Regions from separate parts of the Candidatus Pantoea soli genome, predicted to be linked through region 1. Evidence: predicted binding sites of a transcription regulator. Region 1 holds the regulator's gene; each other region holds the start of a gene.
The links. Region 1 encodes PurR, which represses purine synthesis genes. Its sites were predicted from a motif close to CANGCAAACGTTTGCNTG; they were not measured.
Positions count from the first base shown of each region.

Region 1 (5,438 bases):
AAGCGGATGATCTGATTGCCCGTGGTCTGATCGATGCCGTGGCGTTTGGCCGCGACTTCATTGCTAACCCGGATCTGGTGGCGCGCCTGCAACAGGACGCCCCGCTTAATCCGCAGCGCCCGGAAAGCTTCTATGGCGGCGGTGCAGAAGGTTACACTGATTACCCGACGCTGTAAGCGTTTTGCCGCCGCACCTGCTGTGCGGCGGTTTTGCTTATAGCGGGCATTTACTCGCTATACTTAGCGTTTTGTCACACCAGACGACTTGTCAAAAAAGAGGATGTTATGCGTTTACTTCACACCATGTTACGCGTTGGCGATCTGCAGCGCTCAATTGATTTTTACACCCGCGTACTGGGCATGCGCGTTCTGCGCCAGAGCGAAAACAGCGAATACAAATACACCCTGGCGTTTGTTGGCTACACCGAAGAGAGCGAAGGCGCGGTGATTGAGCTGACCTACAACTGGGGCGTAGATAAATATGACCTCGGCAATGCGTATGGACATATCGCGCTTGGCGTGGATAACGTGGCGGAAACCTGCGAACGCATCCGCAGCGCCGGCGGCAACGTAACGCGCGAAGCCGGCCCGGTGAAAGGCGGTACCACGGTGATTGCGTTTGTCGAAGATCCGGATGGTTACAAAATCGAGCTGATCGAAAACAAGCACGCCGGTAACGGCCTCGGCAACTGATGCCGCCTCTCAGCCTGCTAATTTGCAGGCTGATCTCCCTCTCCTGCTGCACCCTCCGGCAATTTTTGCCATAATGCGCGCTGCCTTATTGCCTGCTATGAGATCCTGATGTCTGAATCGAACGCCCTGAATGCCCTTCATCAACGCTTCCGTGGTTTCTACCCTGTGGTCATTGACGTGGAAACCGCCGGTTTCAACGCCAAAACCGATGCCCTGCTGGAGATCGCCGCGATCACGCTCAAAATGGATGAAGAGGGCTGGCTGCAGCGTGATGAAACCCTGCATTTTCACGTGGAGCCATTTGAAGGCGCGATTCTGAATCCGGATGCGCTGGCCTTTACCGGTATTGATCCCACCAACCCGCTGCGCGGTGCGGTGAGTGAATACGAAGCGCTGCACGCCATCTTCAAGATGGTGCGCAAAGGCACCAAAGAGAGCGGCTGTAACCGCGCCATCATTGTGGCGCACAATGCCACCTTCGATCACAGCTTTCTGATGGCGGCGGCAGAGCGTGCCGGTCTGAAGCGGAATCCGTTCCATCCGTTCGCCACTTTTGATACCGCGGCGCTTAGCGGTCTGGTGCTGGGGCAAACGGTGCTGGCAAAAGCCTGTATTGCGGCGGGAATGGCGTTTGACAGCACGCAGGCGCACTCTGCCCTGTATGACACCGAGCAGACAGCCATCCTGTTTTGTGAGCTGGTGAATCGCTGGAAACGTCTGGGCGGCTGGCCGCTGGCGATGCAGGAAGCACCGGCCGAAGACGACGCCGCCCTCTGACTGCGCAGAAAAGAAAAAGGCCGACAGAGGTCGGCCTTTATAGCGCTTTCGCTTCGCTTATTCCGCTTCTTTGTGTTTCTCAGCGGTCTCTTTGATCAGTGGCTGCAGTTCGCCACGCTGGAACATTTCGACGATGATGTCGCAGCCGCCGACCAGTTCACCATCCACCCACAGCTGCGGGAATGTTGGCCAGTTAGCGTACTTAGGTAATTCAGCACGGATATCCGGATTCTGCAGGATATCCACATACGCGAAGCGCTCACCACAGGCAGACAGCGCCTGCACCGCCTGCGCAGAGAAGCCGCAGCTTGGCAGCTTTGGCGACCCTTTCATATACAGCAGGATCGGGTTTTCTGCGATCTGGCGCTGAATTTTTTCAACAGTACTCATTTTTGCCTTCCTTAATCCTTCACTTCGTGTTTGTTTATTGTAGCGACTTCGCCCCGCGACTGAAAACGGGATTTTGCCCCGCGACAGTGCGATCGCCATCTTTGTTAAGCGGATGACTGAACGATAACATTTTCATATCATTAACAGGCATTAATCAATTAATAATTAGCAATAATTTCGCTGGCTTAACCGGCTGAAATCGCTCATTTTTGCCACAAATTCAGTGCCGTAACAGATTAATGGAAAAAGCCCTTACCTTTTAGAAAAAAAGTGGATTAGAATTGCCCTGGCTCTGATTTTTGATCAGATTTTTCTAACTTTTCCGCAGCCTGTGCCTGAGCAGCCTGCTTAACCTGTAACCGGACTATGCGTTTACTGATTACGCTTTTCATACTGGCTTTTGCCCAACTGTTCGTTAATGTGGCTTCTGCATCCCCGCACACGCCGGTTAATGCCAGTCTGCAGAAGACTGAGAAAAAAAGTGCGCGTGACGATGAGCGCCGCAAGCGACGTCCGGTGAAGACCACCACAAAAAAATCCCGTCTGACGTCGGTGCAGAAATTTAAACTAAAAAAGCAGCAGAAAACCGCCACCGCACTGCAGAAAACCACCAGCCGTCGCGCCCCCCTGAAACTCAGCGGTAAAAAATATGGTCATCAGCGCCTGGCGAAAGCCGCTGCCGCGGCAGAGGCCGATGACGAGGTTCAGGGCCTGACCGGCATTAAAATGAGCAAGTCTCACCGCCTGCGCTATCAGAAAGCGCGTGAAACGGCGATGAATAAACTGATGGGACAGCTGGGTAAGCCTTATCAGTGGGGCGGCACCTCGCCGCATACCGGTTTCGATTGCAGCGGTTTGGTGTGGTACGCCTATAAAGACCTCGTCAAATTCAAACTGCCGCGCACCGCCAATGAAATGTATCATCTGCGCGATGCGGCCCCGATCAAACGCGAGCTGCTGGAGAAAGGCGATCTGGTCTTCTTCCGCATTAATAACCGCGGTGCTGCCGATCACGTCGGCGTCTATCTGGGCAACGGCAAGTTCATTCAGTCGCCGCGTACCGGTAAAGATATTCAAATCAGTGCGCTAAGCGAAGATTACTGGCAGAAACACTATGTAGGCGCGCGCCGCATGATGACACCTAAAACCATTCGCTAAGCGTTGCGTTGCGCAAGCAAGCAAAGAAAAGCCGGCGGCTGTTGCTCAGCGCCGGCTTTTTTATTAGTGCAGAATTGCCGTAAAACTGAAGGCCACAATCATCATCAGCGCCGCGACCGTGGTCATTAACGCCAGCTTCATCTCCGTACTCATCCTTGCTCCATAGCCACACTGTTATCATGGTTAAAGAATTTTCGCACAGCAACCGGCAAAAATCTCGTGTTATCCGCGCCAGCTTGCTAGAATCGCCGCCTTTCGTTGCGCAACAGGTTTTGCGCATGCTGCATTGACAGCCTGCGAACGCGTTTTCTTTGCCCCTGAAACGCCGGTTTTCCGGCCAAAACGGGGTAAAATACCCTTCGCAGACGCAAACGTTTAACAATATACTTATCAGTAAGTTGCGATAAGCCCAGGAGTACCATTCAGATGGCAACAATTAAAGATGTGGCGAAACGCGCCGGTGTCTCAACCACCACGGTTTCGCATGTCATCAACAAAACGCGCTTCGTTGCTGAAGAGACGCGCAACGCCGTATGGGAAGCGATCAAAGCACTGCACTATTCACCCAGCGCCGTGGCGCGCAGTCTGAAGGTGAACCACACCAAAACGCTGGGGCTGCTGGCCACCTCCAGCGAAGCGCCCTATTTTGCCGAGATTATCGAAGCGGTGGAAAATCACTGTTTTGACCGCGGTTATACCCTGATCCTCGGTAACGCGCATAACGACCTGCAAAAACAGCGCGCCTATCTGTCGATGATGGCGCAAAAACGCGTGGACGGGCTGCTGGTGATGTGCTCAGAGTATCCGGACGATCTGCTGCAGATGCTGGAAGAGAACCGTAACATTCCCATGGTGGTGATGGACTGGGGCGAATCGCGCGGCGATTTTACCGATACCGTGCAGGATAATGCGTTTCACGGCGGCTATCTCGCCGGACGCTATCTGATTGAGCGCGGCCACCGTGATATCGGGGCGATTCCGGGCCAGATGGAACGCAATACCGGGGGCGGACGCCACGCTGGTTTTTTACAGGCGATGCATGAAGCGGGCATTACCGTGCGTCAGGAGTGGATTGTGCAGGGCGACTTTGAGCCGGAATCCGGTTATCAGGCGATGCAGCAGATCCTCAACCAGAAGCAGCGCCCTACTGCCGTGTTCTGCGGCGGTGACATCATGGCGATGGGCGCAATCTGTGCGGCTGATGAGATGGGGCTGCGCGTGCCGCAGGATATTTCCGTCATCGGTTACGATAACGTGCGCAACGCGCGCTACTTCACGCCCGCGCTGACCACGGTCCATCAGCCCAAAGCCCAGCTGGGGGAAAAAGCGCTTGAGATGCTGCTGGATCGCATTACCAGCAAGCGCGAAGAGCCGCAAACCATTGAAGTGCAGCCTACGCTGATTGAACGCCGTTCGGTCGCGGATGGCCCGTTCCGCGACTATCGCCGTTAAGTGCGCGTCTCGCTGAGCCATTCCTGGTTCAGCGTTTCCGCATCCCCCAGATAACTCAGCAGCCAGTCCAGCGCCGGTGAGTCACCCTGTTCTGACCAGCTGACACAGCAGGGGCTGTCCGGAAAAGCCTGCGGCAGCGTCAGTTCCGTCAGGGCGCCGCTGTCCAGCAGCGGCCGCGCTAAATGGCCGGGGATCATGCCCACGCACAAGCCGGCCTGCAGACAGTCCAGCCCGGTTTCCCACTCCGGCACCACCAGCCGGCGCTGGTTATCCAGCGTCCAGGTCATGCGGCGCGGTAAGGCGCGCGAGGTGTCTTCCAGCACCAGCGACGGCCAGGCGCGCAGCGTCTCGTCGTCAAGCTGTGTGCTGCCAGCCAGCGGGTGATCGGGGCTGACCACGCAGCGCCAGTTAAGCGCCCCCATATCCTGAAAGGCAAAACGACCGCCCACCGGAATCGCCTGCGTCGCGCCAATCGCCACGTCAACGCGCCCGTCAGCCAGCGCATCCCACACGCCGTTGAACACTTCGTAACTGATGATCAACTCCATATCGGGAAAATGACGATAAAAATCCTTCACCAGCTGTCGCGTACGCTGCGGTTTGACAATGCAGTCCACGGCGATACTCAGCTGACCGCGCCAGCCGTTGGCCAGCTGCTGACACTGGCGGCGGGTTGCCAGCATTTTTTTGATAACAGATCGTCCTTCGCGCACAAAATGCTCGCCAGCCGGCGTCAGCACCACTTCCCGGTGCTGGCGTTCAAACAGCGGCACCGCCAGCCAGCTTTCCAGCTGGCGCACGGTATAGCTGATGGCAGAAGGCACGCGGTGCAGCTCCTGCGCTGCGGCGCTGAAGCTGCCCGTGCGCGCAACCGCATCGGCCACTTCCAAAGCGTATTCAGACCACATTTTTTTGCCTGCAAAAATTTTGATAGCACAATGCAAATATTAGCGTTTCACAAAGCTGGCT
Region 1 is NZ_CP032702.1:1,660,445-1,665,882, reverse strand. It holds gene D8B20_RS07785 (alkene reductase) at 1-176, shown strand, start outside; gene gloA (lactoylglutathione lyase) at 285-692, shown strand; gene rnt (ribonuclease T) at 801-1,469, shown strand; gene D8B20_RS07770 (Grx4 family monothiol glutaredoxin) at 1,527-1,859, opposite strand; gene D8B20_RS07765 (C40 family peptidase) at 2,226-3,017, shown strand; gene cydH (cytochrome bd-I oxidase subunit CydH) at 3,081-3,170, opposite strand; gene purR (HTH-type transcriptional repressor PurR) at 3,444-4,469, shown strand; gene punR (DNA-binding transcriptional activator PunR) at 4,466-5,377, opposite strand.

Region 2 (5,438 bases), 1.4 Mb from region 1:
CAGGCCAGTAACGAAATCAACCTCGGGAAATTTAACCAGGGGGATTACTTTGCGGCGGTGGAAGACAAAAACCACTCGGAAAACGTGTCGCGCGTGCTCTACCCGGATGACTCTACATATTCAGGCCGCGAACTGCGCCTGCGTCAGGAGTACTTCCTGGTCTCTTCGACGGTGCAGGATATTCTCCATCGTCACTGGCAGATGCATAAAACCTGGGACAACCTCGCCGATAAAATTGCCATTCACCTCAATGACACCCACCCGGTGCTGGCCATTCCGGAGCTGATGCGCCTGCTGATCGACGAGCATAAATTCAGCTGGGATGATGCATTTGAAGTGACCTGCCAGGTGTTCTCCTACACCAACCATACGCTGATGAGCGAAGCGCTGGAGACCTGGCCGGTGGATATGATCGGTAAGATCCTGCCGCGCCACCTGAGCATCATTTTCGAAATCAACGACTACTTCCTGAAAACCATCCAGGATTACTATCCGGATGACTGGGAGCTGATGGCACGCATCTCCATCATCGATGAAAACGACGGCCGGCGCGTGCGCATGGCCTGGCTGGCGGTGGTGGTCAGCCATAAGGTGAACGGCGTTTCGGAGCTGCACTCCAACCTGATGGTCCAGTCGCTGTTTGCCGATTTTGCCCGCCTGTTCCCGGGCCGTTTCTGCAATAAAACCAACGGCGTGACGCCGCGTCGCTGGCTGGCGCTGGCGAACCCGGCGTTGTCTGAAGTGCTGGATGACACCATTGGCCGCACCTGGCGCACCGATCTCAGCCAGCTGAGCGAGCTAACGCCGCACATTGATTACCCGGCGTTTATTGAACAGATTGCCGCTGCCAAATTTGCCAACAAAAAGCGCCTGGCCGAGTGGGTGGCAAAAAACATGGATATCGTACTGGACCCGCACGCGCTGTTTGATGTGCAAATCAAACGAATTCATGAGTACAAACGCCAGCTGCTGAACGTGCTGCACGTAGTCACGCGCTATAACCGCATCAAAGCCGATCCCGATGCGGATTGGGTGCCGCGCGTGAATATTTTTGCCGGCAAGGCGGCGTCAGCGTATCGCGTTGCCAAGCACATCATTCACCTGATCAACGATGTGGCCAACGTGATCAACAACGATCCACAGGTGAAAAATAAGCTCAAAGTGGTGTTTGTGCCGAACTATGGCGTCAGCCTGGCGCAGATCATTATCCCGGCGGCGGATCTGTCAGAGCAGATCTCCACGGCGGGTACAGAAGCCTCCGGTACCAGTAACATGAAGTTTGCGCTAAACGGCGCGCTGACCATCGGCACCCTCGATGGCGCTAACGTTGAAATGCGCGAGCACGTGGGCGAAGAGAATATCTTCATCTTCGGCAACACCACGCCGCAGGTGGAGAAGCTGCGTACAGAGGGCTATAACCCGCGTAAATATTACGAAGAGGATGCGGAACTGCATCAGGCACTGACGCAGATTGCCAGCGGCGTGTTCAGCCCGCAGGAGCCGGAGCGCTATCGCAATCTGTTCGATGCGCTGGTGAACTTTGGCGATCACTATCAGCTGCTGGCGGACTACCGCAGCTATGTGGATACCCAGGATAAGGTGGACCAGCTTTACTGCCAGCCGGAAGAGTGGCAGCGCCGGGCGGCACTGAATATTGCCAACATGGGGTATTTCTCGTCTGACCGCACCATTCAGGAGTACGCCGACGAGATCTGGCATATTTCACCGGTAAGGTTGTAACGGTACCGGCCTGAAAAAAGGCTCTGTCTGACAGAGGAGAGGTACAGCGCCTCTGTCAGCAGGGACGCGGCTTCAGGCCCGCGGCTTCAGGCCCGACCGCTGCGGGCGCGATGGCACAAGCAACGAGAGCGGACGCGAAAGGGGCTGAGAGTAAGAAAGGATGCGGATCGCGCCGGGCGACATGAAGCTTGCGACCTGTATCGGCCGCACGCTGTTGCCCTTGTATGCCTGCTCAGCCGCAGCGCAAACGCGCGGCAAAAATAGCCTGGTCGACAGGGTATTCCGCACACGCTGACCGGCCAACATCACGCGTCGGAAAGGCACGATGCGTTGCGCCTCTCCGTCGTCTGTTCCGTTATTTCAGGGTAATACTCTTCACAATGGCGTCTGCATCACTCTGCGCCTGCTGCTGATTTGCAGCCGGCAGGGTAATCTGCAGCGTAACCAGTTTGCCGTCCACTTTTGCCAGAATCACGGAGGACCAGGAGGTCTGATTGTTGGCAGAAATCACCGTATCCAGCTGCTGGGCAGGCTGATCTTTCAGCGTTACGGCTTTATTTGACACCACCTGCAGCTGCGGATCGCGGTTGCGCTGCTGCTGTTCCAGACGCTGAGACAGCGTATCCAGCGATTCACTGGTCGGATCGCCGGCAATCACAATAATGGCGCGCTGTCCGGTTTCATCGGCATAGACGTGCATATTGGTGGATTCCGAGCCCAATTTGCCGCTCTTGTCCGACATGCCGGCAGGCAGACTGAAGCTCAGCTTGCCGTCCATCAGGTTAACGGTCTGCGCTGACTGGCTGGCCGTGGCACCACTGTTATTCGCCGCTGCGTCATCTTTCTTCTGGTCGCAGGCGGCAAGGCCAATAACCAGCAGGCCGATACCCGCATATTTCACTAAGTTACGCATTCTTATCCCTTTCATCAGATCCTAATCAGGCGTTATACAAGCGGATTTAGTTGCCAAAAGCAACCAGCGCTTTGTCAGGAAATCTTAGCGTGCAACGGCGTTTCGTCTACGTGCAATTAGCCGAAATTCATCTGGCGCAGGCTATTGCGCTCGGCCAGGCGTTTCAGCGCGGCATTCAGCAACACGCCGTAAGCCGGCAGGAAGAAAATCATGCAGATCAGCACTTTAAAGCTGTAATCCACCAGTGCGATTTCCACCCAGTGCGCCGCCATAAAGGGATCCGGGCTTTTATAAAAAGCGATAGAAAAGAAGGCCAGCGTATCGCTGATATTGCCGAGAAACATGGCGCAGGCCGGCGCAATCCACCACTGCGGCAGTTTGCGCAGACGGTTAAACACGTGCACATCCAGAATCTGCCCCAGCGCATACGCCATAAAGCTGGCGCAGGCGATGCGCGCCACAAACAGGTTGACCTGCGCCAGCGAGGCCCAGCCCTGCCATTCGCCCTGGAAAAACACGCAGGAGATGACGTAGGAGATAAACAACGCCGGGATCATCACCGCGAGGATGATGCGACGGGCCAGCGGCGCGCCAAAAATGCGCACGGTGAGATCGGTGGCGAGGAAGATAAACGGGAAGCTGAAAGCGCCCCAGGTGGTGTTGAAGCCGAAGATAGAAATCGGCAGCTGCACCAGGTAGTTGCTGGAGGTGATCACCAGCAAATGGAACAGCGACAGCCAGAACAGCGCATGCATGCGCTGACGCACAGAAAAGTTAAGCATCTTGTACCTTTTTAATGCTGGGGTGAGGGAACCCATCTTCTTCTCAACACAGCAGGCCAGCGCTAAATGCATGACACACCACGCTGCCGTCGGGTAAACCCGAACAGGGTGAGTAAGAAGCCAGTGTAGTAAAAATCGGTCGGCATCTTAGCGCGTTGCGCAACGAATGCAATGGTTAATTTTAACGCAATCGTTATCGCCTTGCGCTGCCACGCCAGCGCGCTAGAATGAGCGCCCACCCTGATCAAAGACAGAGAAACATGAGCGATTCCTTTTCAGCGGCAGACCATACGCTTGATGCGCAGGGTCTGCGCTGCCCCGAGCCGGTGATGATGGTGCGCAAAACGGTGCGCGGCATGCAAGCGGGTGAAACCCTGCTGATTATTGCCGACGATCCGGCCACTACGCGGGATATTCCCGGATTCTGCCGCTTCATGGAGCACAGGCTGCTGGCACAGCAGACCGACACGCTGCCGTACCAGTACCTGATTCAGAAAGGCGAAAACGTCTGAGTTCAGGGCTGCGGCTTTTGCTGCCGCAGCAGCCGCAGGGCATTAGCTGTCACCAGCGCGGTGGCGCCGGAATCGGCCAGCACCGCCAGCCACAGTCCGGTGACGCCCAGCAGCGTGGTCACCAGGAAAATGCCCTTCAGCCCCAGCGCCAGCGCGATATTCTGACGAATAATCGCGCGCGTACGCCGTGCCAGCGTCACCGCATCCGGCAGAACCCGCAGGCGATTTTGCGTCAGGGCCGCATCCGCGGTTTCCAGCGCCACATCGGTGCCGCTGCCCATGGCAATACCCAGCGTAGCGGCCTTCATAGCCGGTGCATCGTTTATTCCATCCCCCACCATCGCCAGCGACTGCTGTGTCCCCAGCTGACGCACAGCGTCTACCTTATCGGCGGGTAATAAACCGGCGCGGCAGGCAATGCCCAGCGCGTCTGCAAGGGTGCCCGCCGCACGGGGATTGTCGCCAGTCAGCATGATGCTGCTGATGCCGAGCTTTTTCAGCGCCTGCAGCGCTGGCAGCGCGTCGTCCCGCAGCGGATCCTGCAGAGCCAGCATGCCCAGCGGTTGCCTGTCGTCCAGCAGCACGACCACGGTTTTCCCCTGGCTTTCCAGCTGCGTCACGGCCTGCCGCTGCGCGTCACTGAGCGTGCTCACATCACGCGGTGTCAGCAGCTGATAGGTTACGCCGGCAATCTGCGCACGAATGCCGCTGCCCGCCAGCGTCTGCTGCTGCTGCGCCTGCGGCAACGCCAGCTGCTGGCGTTCGGCTTCGGAGACGATCGCCCGCGCCAGCGGATGGCTGGCACCCTGTTCAACGGCGGCAGCCAGACGCAGCAGCTGCGCTGCGCTGAGCGAGCCGAAAGGGGTGATATCCATGATCTGCGGCCGGCCTGCCGTCAGCGTACCGGTTTTGTCGAAGGCAAGCGTCTGAATGCGGCTGAGCCGTTCCAGCGCCGCGCCGCCTTTGATCAACACGCCCTGGCGTGCCGCTGCCGCCAGACCGGAGGTAATCGCCGCCGGGGTCGAAATCACCAGCGCACACGGGCAGCCGATCAGCAGCAGCGTCAGCCCTTTGTAAATCCACGGCAGCCATGCGCCCGCGCCCAGCAGCGGCGGCAGCACCATCACCAGCAGCGCCAGCAGCATGATCGCCGGGGTATAGATCCGGCTGAAACGATCGATAAAGCGTTCAACCGGCGCCCGATGGCTTTCTGCCTCTTCGATCAGATGCAGGATGCGATCGACAGCGCTGTGACCGGGCGCCGACACCACTTTCAGCGTCACCTGCCGATCGACGCTGGTCGCTCCCGCCATCACGGTTTCGCCGGGTTCGCGCGTCACCGGCAAAGACTCGCCGGTCAGCGCGCTTTCATCAAAGCTGGCGCGCGAGTGCAGCAGTTCACCATCCACCGGCAGCCGTCCCCCGGCGGCGACCTCTATGGTTTCGCCCGGCCGCAGATCCGCCAGCGCCACCTGCCGCCGCTGCCCGCCG
Region 2 is NZ_CP032702.1:273,438-278,875, forward strand. It holds gene glgP (glycogen phosphorylase) at 1-1,740, shown strand, start outside; gene D8B20_RS01195 (DcrB family lipoprotein) at 2,096-2,653, opposite strand; gene D8B20_RS01200 (7-cyano-7-deazaguanine/7-aminomethyl-7-deazaguanine transporter) at 2,770-3,435, opposite strand; gene tusA (sulfurtransferase TusA) at 3,696-3,947, shown strand; gene D8B20_RS01210 (zinc/cadmium/mercury/lead-transporting ATPase) at 3,950-5,438, opposite strand, start outside.
Region 2: tusA (sulfurtransferase TusA) is a predicted target of PurR. The motif match lies at 3,619-3,636, and genes of this name have one in related genera.

Region 3 (5,438 bases), 1.4 Mb from region 1:
TACGCACCACGTCCAGCGTTTGCGGATGAATATCATCGGCAATAAAAAAGGTATTGGCGTTTTTCAGCTTGCTGACGCGCTTTGCCATCGCCATGGCTTCCGCTGCCGCCGTGGCTTCGTCCAGCAGGGATGCCGAGGCAATATCCAGTCCGGTCAGGTCCAGCGTCAGGGTCTGGAAATTCAGCAGCGCTTCCAGACGGCCCTGCGAAACTTCCGGCTGATACGGCGTGTAAGCGGTGTACCAGCCCGGATTTTCCAGCATGTTGCGCAGGATCACCGGTGGAGTAATCACCGCGCTGTAACCCATGCCGATCCAGGATTTGTAACGCTGGTTCTGACTGGCCATGGCTTTCAGCTCCGCCAGCGCCTGCTGTTCGGTCGCCGCCTCGCCCACGGCCGGCGGGCCAGGCAACTGGATATCGGCAGGCACGATAGCGTTAATCAGCGAAGCCAGCGAGCTGGCGCCGATGGCTTCCAGCATGGTGGTCTGCTGCTGCGCGGTGGGACCGATGTGGCGCTCAATAAAAGCACCGTTGTGTTCAAGCTGGCTGAGAGTCTGAGTCATTTGCAGTACATCCTGAATCGGGCTGGGTTACAAAAATGGCATTAAATCAGGCAGAGAAAAAAGAAGGCGCTGCAGTGCAGCACCTTCAGACTACCGGTTACTCGTCGATTGACGCTTTATAGGCATCGGCATCAAGCAGGGTGTCGAGTTCTGATTCGTCACTGGCTTTAAGGCGAAACAGCCAGCCGTTACCGTAGGGCTCGCTGTTGACCTGCTCCGGCGCGTCGCTCAGGGCGTCATTCACCGCGACAATTTCGCCGCTCAGCGGTGCGTAGATGTCAGAAGCGGCCTTGACCGATTCCGCCACCGCACAGTCATCTCCGGCGGCGAAGCTGGCACCAACTTCGGGCAGATCGACAAATACCATATCGCCCAGCAGTTCCTGCGCGTGTTCGGTAATGCCCACGGTGTAAGTGCCGTCGGCTTCTTTACGCACCCACTCGTGGCTGTCACGGTATTTCAATTCATTTGGCACATTGCTCATCGCCATTTCTCCTGAAAAATTACTGAGCGACCGGCTTACCGGCGCGAACGAAAACGGGTTTGGTAACCTTGACCGGCATCTCGCGATGACGGATCTCCACAATGGCCTGCTCGCCGATGCCCGCAGGCACGCGCGCCAGCGCGATGCTGTAACCCAGCGTCGGTGAGAAGGAGCCACTGGTAATAATACCCTGCTGCGGCTGACCCTGTTGATCGGTGAAACGTACCGGCAGACCGTTACGCAACACCCCTTTTTCGGTCATGATCAGTCCGACCAGCTTTTCAGTGCCCTCTTCACGCTGCGCTTCCAGCGCCTCGCGACCGATAAAATCCCGATCTGCCGGCTCCAGGCAAAGGGTCCAGCCCATGTTGGCGGCCAGCGGCGACACCGCTTCATCCATCTCCTGACCGTACAGATTCATGCCAGCTTCCAGCCGCAGCGTATCGCGTGCGCCCAGTCCGGCAGGTTTAACCCCGGCGGCCAGCAACTGCTGCCAGAATGCCGCCGCCTGCGCTGCCGGCAGCGCGATTTCGTAACCGGCTTCGCCGGTATAGCCGGTGGTGGCGATAAAGAGTTCACCGGCCTGCACGCCAAAGAAGGGTTTCATGCCGGCCACTGCCTCACGCTGCGCGGCGCTGAACAGCGTCTGCGCTTTCTCCTGCGCGTGCGGCCCCTGTACGGCAATCAGCGCCAGATCGTCACGTTCAGTGACGTTCACGCTATACGCCTGCGCATGCCGGGTAATCCATGCCAGGTCTTTTTCTCGCGTGGCCGAATTCACCACCAGGCGGAAAAAATCCTCTGCCATGAAATAGACAATCAGATCGTCAATCACGCCCGCTGAGGCGTTAAGCATGGCGGTATACAGGGCTTTGCCGGGATGGGTCAGCCTGGCGACATCATTTGCCAGCAGGTAGCGCAGGAATTCGCGGGTGCGGGCACCGTGCAAATCGAGAATAGTCATATGGGAAACGTCAAACATGCCGGCATCCCGGCGCACGGCGTGGTGCTCGTCCATTTGCGAGCCATAATGCAGCGGCATCATCCAGCCGTGGAAATCCACCATGCGTGCACCGCAGGCCTGATGCTGTTCATAGAGAGGCGTTTGCTGAGTCATAACCATCCTGTGAAAACAAGTGAATGTGGCGGCCTGCGCCGCGGCTGAGCGCCGACGCAAACGTTATCCTTGCCCTGACGTTATCACCGAATGCCGTAATTAACCATGAGTAAAACGAGGGCGAACGCAGGCTGCACCACAGTGAGACGTCCTTCAGCATGCAGCATAATTCACTGGATTTGTGTGATTAACCACGCACAAAATACAACAACCAACCTTTACCACAGCAAATAAATGGAATGGCGACAGCACACCGCTGAAAAACTCCGGCAGAGAGATTTTTATTACATGAGATAAACTAATGCGAATCGGCAGGTAAAATTAGAATAAATCAAACGAAGGTCAACAACAGAGCCATGTTGCACCACAGAAGTGCGCAGCAGGCAGTGCGGCTGAGAGACGATGAGCAGTGGGGAGAAAAAGACGCGCTGGCAGGTCACCCCGGGTAAAAAAAACGGCACCCAAAGGTGCCGTGTACGAAAGGATTAGCGAATCCAGGCGGGCATATCATTCAGGCCCATCGCCTGTTTCAGCATCCGCGGTTTGACACCGGGCAGCGTGTCGGCCAGTTTCAGCCCGACATCCCGCAGCAGCTTTTTCGCCGGATGGGTACCGGCAAACAGCTCGCGGAAGCCCTGCATCCCGGCCAGCATCATCGCCGCGCTGTGTTTACGGCTGCGCTCGTAACGCCGCAGATAAAGATGCTGACCGATATCTTTGCCAGCCAGATGCAAACGCCGGATTTCCCCAATCAGCTCTGCGGCATCCATGAAGCCAAGATTCACCCCCTGGCCGGCGAGTGGATGGATGGTGTGCGCCGCATCCCCCACCAGCGCCAGGCGATGCGCCGCGAAGTTGCGCGCATAACGTGCCATCAGCGGGAAGGTTTTACGCTCGCTCTCCACCTGACACAGCCCCAGCCGCATATCAAACGCCACTGACAGCTGCTGATTAAATAAGGTTTCCGGCATCGACTGCATACGCGACGCTTCCTGCGGCGACAGCGACCAGACAATCGAACTCAGGTGCGGGTCCTGCATGGGCAGAAACGCCAGAATGCCGTCGCCGTGAAACACCTGCCGCGCAATGGCGTCGTGCGGCATATCAGTGCGGACATTTGCCACCAGCGCATGGTGCTCGTAATCCCAGAACGTCACAGGGATATCGGCTTTATCACGCAGCCACGAGTGCGCGCCATCGGCGGCAACCAGCAGACGGGCGGTCAGCATGCCGCCATCCTGCAGGGTCACAAAGGCTTCATTTTCACCAAATGCCACCTGCTGCAGCGCGGCCGGTGCCAGCAGCGTGATATCGCTGCACTGGCTGGCGCGCTGCCACAGCGCACTGTGGATGACGTCATTTTCAACAATATGCCCGAGGTGCGACAGGCCCTGCTGCTCATCGTCAAAGCTGATGGAACCAAAACTGTCCTGATCCCAGACTTCCATGCCGTGATACGCGCTGGCGCGCAGCGCAAGGATGGCAGACCAGACATCCAGCTTTTGCAGCAGGCGCTCGCTGGCCGCATTAATCGCCGACACGCGAATGGAGGCCGCTGCCGCCGGATCAAATTGTGGCGCGGCGGCTTTTTCCAGCACGGCGACGCGCAGGCCGCTGCCCTGCAGACCGCAGGCAACCGCCAGCCCCACCATGCCGCCACCGGCAATTGCCACATCAAATGTTTGCATCGCTGCCCCTTAATTCATGCTTAACGCTTCACCCAGCCGAGCGTACGCACGGCAAGCGGGTTTCGCAGCCACGGCAGGTGGTCCATTGCCACCAGCCCAAGATTTCGTCCTGCCACCAACGGCGCATAGCGGTTGGCAAACACGCGCACCAGCCCATCGGTCACACCGATGGTGGTGCTGCGATCCGGCTGACGACGCGCGGAAAAATGGTGCAGTACCGCATAGCTGCCGGGATCCTGCTGCTGACGGTGCGCCGCTGCCAGCGTTTCTGCCAGCGACATCACATCACGCAAACCGAGGTTGAACCCCTGCCCGGCGATCGGATGCAGCGTCTGTGCGGCGTTGCCAACCAGCGCCAGCCGGTGAGTCACCTGCCGGTCAGCGGTCTGCAGCGCCAGCGGATAGCATTCGCGCTGGCCGGTGTGCGTAAAGCGCCCCAGACGCCAGCCAAAGGCGCGCTGCAGTTCGCGCAGAAAGGTTGCATCATCCCACTGCCGCACGGTGGCTTCGGCTGCCGCCGGGTGACACCACACCAGCGACAGCCGGTTGCCGGACATCGGCAGCAGCGCCAGCGGGCCGTGTTCGGTGAAACGCTCGAAGGCGCGCCCCTGATGCGGCAGCTGCGTGGAAACGTTGGCAATGACGGCCAGCTGCTGATAATCCTCGCGCTGCCAGCGGATGCCGCAGGCGGCCGCCAGTGCGGAGCGTGAACCATCCGCCGCCACCAGCAGCGCACCGCTAAGTTGCTCACCACTGTGCAGGGTCACCTGCACGCACTCCGCGCTGCGGCTTACGCTGGCGACACTATCCGGACAGCGCAGCGTGACACCGGGCGCGCTTTTCAGGCGGCGAAATAACCGCTGACCGGTATCAAACAGCTCCACCACATTGCCCAGCGCCGGTAGCTGGTAATCCGCCGCTTTCAGCTGCACAAATCCGCTGTGGCCGCGATCGGAGACGTGAATCGTGGTAATGGGCGTGGCGCAGTCCGCCAGGGAGCGCCAGAGGTCGATATCCGCCAGCTGCTGGCAGGTACCCGCCGCCAGCGCAATCGCCCGCCCGTCATAGCCGGGATGCGCGCGGCTTTCCGGCTCGCTGCGTTCGATCAGTGTGACCGGCAGCTGGCCCTGGGTGAGATGCGAAATCGCCAGCGCCAGCGTTGCCCCGGTCATGCCACCGCCTGCAATCAGAATCGTCATGCGCTGCGTGCCGCGGCCATCAGGGCTTCAATGGCGTCAGCGTCTTTGACCACGCTGTCGGTGAGGTTTTCGTTGCCGTCAGCGGTAATCACGATGTCATCCTCTATGCGGATACCGATGCCGCGGTACTGCGCCGGCACTTTGGCATCCGGAGCAATATACAGTCCGGGCTCAACGGTCAGCACCATGCCCGGCTCCAGAATGCGATCGCGCACCGACGTGCCGTAATGACCTACGTCGTGCACATCCAGCCCCAGCCAGTGGCTGAGCCCATGCATAAAGAACGGACGGTGCGCCTGCTCTTCAAACAGGGTGTCAATGTTGCCTTCCAGAATACCGAGATCCACCAGGCCGGTAATCATGATACGCACCACTTCATCCTGCA
Region 3 is NZ_CP032702.1:3,010,506-3,015,943, forward strand. It holds gene gcvP (aminomethyl-transferring glycine dehydrogenase) at 1-565, opposite strand, end outside; gene gcvH (glycine cleavage system protein GcvH) at 663-1,049, opposite strand; gene gcvT (glycine cleavage system aminomethyltransferase GcvT) at 1,069-2,166, opposite strand; gene ubiI (FAD-dependent 2-octaprenylphenol hydroxylase) at 2,652-3,854, opposite strand; gene ubiH (2-octaprenyl-6-methoxyphenyl hydroxylase) at 3,875-5,053, opposite strand; gene pepP (Xaa-Pro aminopeptidase) at 5,050-5,438, opposite strand, start outside.
Region 3: gcvT (glycine cleavage system aminomethyltransferase GcvT) is a predicted target of PurR. The motif match lies at 2,220-2,237, and genes of this name have one in related genera.